2 regions of the Peribacillus sp. TH14 genome follow, and region 1 is predicted to be linked to the other one. Evidence: predicted binding sites of a transcription regulator. Region 1 holds the regulator's gene; the other holds the start of a gene.
The links. The regulator Rex, encoded in region 1, represses fermentation and respiration genes when NADH is low (regulators of the CRP and FNR family bind a similar motif). The targets are predictions, from matches to a motif close to TTGTGAAATATTTCACAA.
Positions count from the first base shown of each region.

Region 2: the regulator Rex is predicted to act here: its motif matches at 1,040-1,057, upstream of qoxA (cytochrome aa3 quinol oxidase subunit II).

Region 1 covers NZ_JAEKEK010000001.1:1,722,701-1,725,171, reverse strand. The annotation lists gene JFU50_RS08305 (ABC-F family ATP-binding cassette domain-containing protein) at 1-573, opposite strand, end outside; gene moaC (cyclic pyranopterin monophosphate synthase MoaC) at 704-1,213, shown strand; gene JFU50_RS08295 (redox-sensing transcriptional repressor Rex) at 1,248-1,907, shown strand; gene JFU50_RS08290 (YdiK family protein) at 1,935-2,150, opposite strand; gene JFU50_RS08285 (CPBP family intramembrane glutamic endopeptidase) at 2,147-2,471, opposite strand, start outside.
Region 2 covers NZ_JAEKEK010000001.1:1,523,821-1,526,291, forward strand. The annotation lists gene qoxA (cytochrome aa3 quinol oxidase subunit II) at 1-920, opposite strand, end outside; gene JFU50_RS07460 (hypothetical protein) at 2,099-2,371, shown strand; partial or broken gene qoxD (cytochrome aa3 quinol oxidase subunit IV) at 2,400-2,471, shown strand, end outside.

The DNA of each region.
Region 1 (2,471 bases):
ATCGAGAATCAATATATCGGGCTTCTTTAAAAGCAGCTTTCCTAATGCAAGCCGTGTTTTTTGGCCTCCACTCAACGTGGAAATGAGAGTGGAATAGTCAAAGTCACCAAACTGAAGACCATGTAATACGGAACGGATATCTGCTTCATATTGATAGCCCCCCTTTTCTTTAAAGGCTACCTGTAAAGTGTCATATTCATTTAACACCTTTTGGTAAAGTATTTCGTTATCAAAAGTGTCAGGTTTGGCCATTTCGGCCTCAAGTCGGCGCAGTTCTTTCTCTTGCTCTATTAGGTCTTTGAATACAGTCTGCATCTCATTCCAAATGGAAAGTTCGGATTCTAAACCTGTATCCTGTGCCATATAGCCAATAGTGACGCCTTTGGGTTTGATGATCTCGCCGCCATCATGGGAAAGTTGTCCGGCTATGATTTTTAGCAGAGTTGATTTTCCAGCGCCGTTTCGGCCAACTAGGGCAATTCGATCTTTATTTTGAACTTCGAGCTTCATATTTGATAAAATAAGTTCAGCTCCGTAATATTTGGATAGTTGATTGATTTGTAATAAAATCATAAATTTTCACCTCAATTGATTATTGTTAGTGTAACGTATTATAGTAATTATCGGCAACAGCTGAGGTCTAAGCAAAAACAAGCTGTTACATAATGTGGAATAATAGTGTATGATTTAGGAGGGGTTATTAATGGGGGACTTAACGCATTTTAATGAACAAGGCAGAGCTAAAATGGTTGATGTGAGTGCGAAGCCTGAAACCATTCGGACGGCAACAGCTCAATCGAGTATCTTATTGAACGATGAAATATATGAAAAAATCACGAACCAGAAAATGAAAAAAGGTGATGTTCTGTCAGTTGCACAGGTTGCAGGCATCATGGCAAGCAAAAATACATCCAATATAATCCCGATGTGTCACCCTATTTCTCTACAAGGGGTCAATATAGCCTTTGATTGGGTAAAAGAAGAACAAGGTTATAGGCTTAAAATAGAAACAGAAGCCAAGACAAAAGGGAGTACAGGTGTTGAAATGGAAGCGTTAACAGCTGCATCTGTGACCGCTTTAACTGTCTACGATATGTGTAAGGCTATTGATAAAGGAATGGTAATCGGGCCTACATTTTTAGTGGAGAAAACAGGTGGGGTGTCTAGTAGCGATTACAAAAGACAGTTGAATCAAACAGATAAAGAAGAATAAGTTTGAAAAGCATGTGTGAAGGCGGGGAAGAACGATGAACCATGACCCAAAGATACCGCAGGCAACGGCCAAAAGGTTGCCCTTATATTATCGATTTTTAAAGAACTTACATTCCTCAGGTAAACAAAGAGTATCCTCGGCAGAGCTTAGCGAAGCTGTAAAAGTTGATTCGGCTACAATTCGCCGTGATTTTTCCTACTTTGGCGCGCTTGGAAAAAAGGGCTACGGCTATAATGTGAATTATTTACTATCCTTCTTCAGAAAAACACTAGATCAAGATGAATTGACAAAAGTCGCTTTAATTGGAGTAGGGAATTTAGGGACCGCTTTTTTAAATTACAATTTTTTGAAAAATAATAATACAAAAATTGAAATGGCATTTGAAGTTTCTGAAGATAAGGTTGGAAAGCGAATAGCTGATGTGCCAATCTATCATATGGACCAAATAGATACGCTTTTGCAGGAAAATAATATTACAGCAGCTATTTTGACAGTACCTGCCCAAGTGGCTCAAACGATAACCGATCGTTTAGTTAAAGCTGATATAAAAGGAATATTGAATTTCACTCCTGCTCGGCTGACTGTACCGCCGTCCATAAGAGTTCACCACATTGACCTGGCTGTAGAGCTTCAGTCCCTCATCTACTTTTTAAAGCATTATCCTGTGGTAGAAGAAGTTGCATTAGAGGAATAAAAAAACGCTGCGTCTTCGCAGCGTTTTTTATTTTTTCCTCTTATTGTTTGCGGATTTAATTTTAAAGTGCATCATGATCATACGTAACCCTGACCCAAAGTCAAGAGTTGCAATAAGTACGAGTATGTAGGCAAAGACTCCCCATCCTGATGAATTGACGGTTTGGATTGCGATAGCCGTAAAAAGAGCCCCTAAGCCTGCATAGATGATACCGATAAATAGTGGTGATTGACGACGTTTCATAATAAACCTCCGATAAAGGCCTGTGCAGTATCTAGCATCTTCTCAATATCATCTCTATAAAACACTTGAAGGATGATAACAAGGGTATTCATTGCAATATGTGCCACCATCGACACAAGGATACGACCGGTTTTCGCATAAAGAAATGCAAAGGTGAAGCCCATTGCTGAATATAAAAGAAGATGTTCGAGTTCACCATGCGCCAAGCCGAAAATAACTGAGCTAATTAAAGCAGAAATAAAGAAATTAAAGCGTTTATTAAGTGATCCGAAAATGATTTTCCGGAAAAGGATTTCTTCCAAAATAGGTCCAATTACTGAA
Region 2 (2,471 bases), 200 kb from region 1:
TGATTCATGTTGCTGTGTTCTGAATGTTCCTCGTGTGAATCTTTGGAATCATTTTCTTCAGTATCAGAAGATCCGTGGTCATGACCAGCATGTTCCCCTTCAGGAGCTGGAGAAAACTCTAAGTGAGTTCCAGTGTAAGTGGATTGTCCCACATGACCAGGTTCTAATAATTTATTGAATTTTTCCTCAGTAAGCGGTTTAGCAGTAGCTTTAATTTCATCTACCCACTTATCGTATTCTTTTGCAGACAGTACATTAACGTTGAACGTTTGCTGAGCAAAACCTGAACCACTGAAGTTTGAATTTCGACCCATATACTCTCCTGGTACATCAGCTGCTAAGTGCAACGTGTTAACCATGTCCGACATCGCGTATTTTTGTCCTCCAAGTTGTGGAATCCAGAAACTAGAGATTGGTCCGAATGAATAAAGTTTAAATTCAATTGGTCGGTTAGTCGGTAAAAACAGATAGTTAACTGTTTCGATATCTTCTTCCGGATAACTAAAATGCCACTTCCAGTTAGAAGATGAAGCATAAATAACTAACGGTTCTTGCTCTTGGTATCCTTTAGGTGTTGCCTCAACTTCATTTGTTGTTTTAACAGTAACAACTGATAGGAAAGCGACGATTAAAATTGGGATCGCAACCCAAATTATTTCAAGAACCTTACTTCCTTCAATATGAGGTGGTTCATAATCATCACGCTGTTTGGAAGCACGATATTTCATTATCATGAAGATATACAGTACAATAACGACAAGAACGACAAAGGCCATTGTCCATATCGAAATCATAATAACATCTGCTTGTGTTGCAGCTACTGGCCCTTTAGGGTCCAAGACCATTAATGGGTTATCGCAACCGGTTAGCACAGTGGCAATAGTAAAAAGTATAGTTAATAAAGCCCATTTTATTTTCATAGTACTACCCCTTTCTTACATAATAAAATTCCTATTGGTAATTATTCGGACAAAGTGTTACCATGTTCACAAACCCCGACATACCAATATTAATCCCAAGTGTATAAAAAGACAATACAAAGTGACATCTGTCACATAAAGTTCATGAAAGAGCAGTAAGAAGATGGTAACTGAACTGAAATGTTCGAAAATCTTTATGAAATGAAATATAATAAATGTTTAATATCTTACTTACGGAGAATTCGCTTAGTTAGTGAGGATTTGCAAGTATCCCCGGTTTATTTTCCATATAATGTTACTTTAATATAATGAATTTTCACATTATATTCTTCCTCGTACATTACTCAAGACCTGATTTAAATTACCGAATATTCAGAATTTTATTACCTCTCCTGTTAAGAAGATAGCTATCAATGGAATCGTTATTGGATGTTGATGGTATCCAGGATTAAAAACGAATTTTTCTCACTCGACCATGGACTCGGTAACGGCATTGTATATGATGTTGTGTTCCCTGCTTCATTACACTTGTCGTACAACACTTGCCCTTATATATATATATATATAAGGAAACAAAGAGTGTGAAATGAACATTTTGATCCTTTATGATGCCTACTTGAATGCCTTTCTAGGACATTTGCTGTGGCACATTTAGCCATTCTAATAGGCTTGGTTAAAATAGGGGAAAGGAAAATGGGGGCTTGTACTCTATAATCGGGTTAATCTTATTTAAGAACAATAATAATATATGATTGGTAATCAGGTTCCGTCTTCTCGCAATACTTATTGCCCTGTCAGTATTACTTTTCCTAAACTGCTGTTTAGTCCTGTCCTCCTATTTTTGCGGGAGCAGGCTATTTGTGTTTTGTAATTATGAATGGGGCATGAAAAAGGATATCCTTTCACACCTCAAAATTTATAAAGTGACCAGGGGGCAGGCCGTTTCCCCACATGTTACTTCAAGCGCATTAGTCCATTCACTTTTCTGGAATTCCTCCACCTACGAATAAAGGAAACTCACTACTTAAATATCCAATTTTGACAACTGCATCCCTTTTGTTTCTTTTATTATATGCACATAGAAAACCACGAAAAATGGACCTTTTTAAAGTGTCCATTTTTCGTGGTATAGTTCAGAGTTCAGAATGTAGAGTTAGAACTTTTCATTCAGGAATGTAGTGAGTTTGGTGTGGATGGCCAAGCTATGTTGTATGTACACATATTCTAAATCAACTGGATTTGGATCATTGAATATGCTTTCATTGTTGGAGCACTTGTTTACTAGTTGGTTACGCTTAAATCGTGTACAACCTACTGCCATGCCCAAGAAATATTTCAAGCGATTCTTTGAATACGCGTTCTCTAGAGTGGTCTACTCTCTGTTCCCAGTTCCAGAATACAACTTCACTATCGTACCGACAGCTGATTCTTCACTAGCATTCCGGATGTAGCTTCATCTACCTGAAAGGAAATTTGAGTATGAAACAGTTATTTCCACGTGGACATGTAATGGGGTTCATATTCTCCATGGTTCTTACAGCCGTGGCTCTT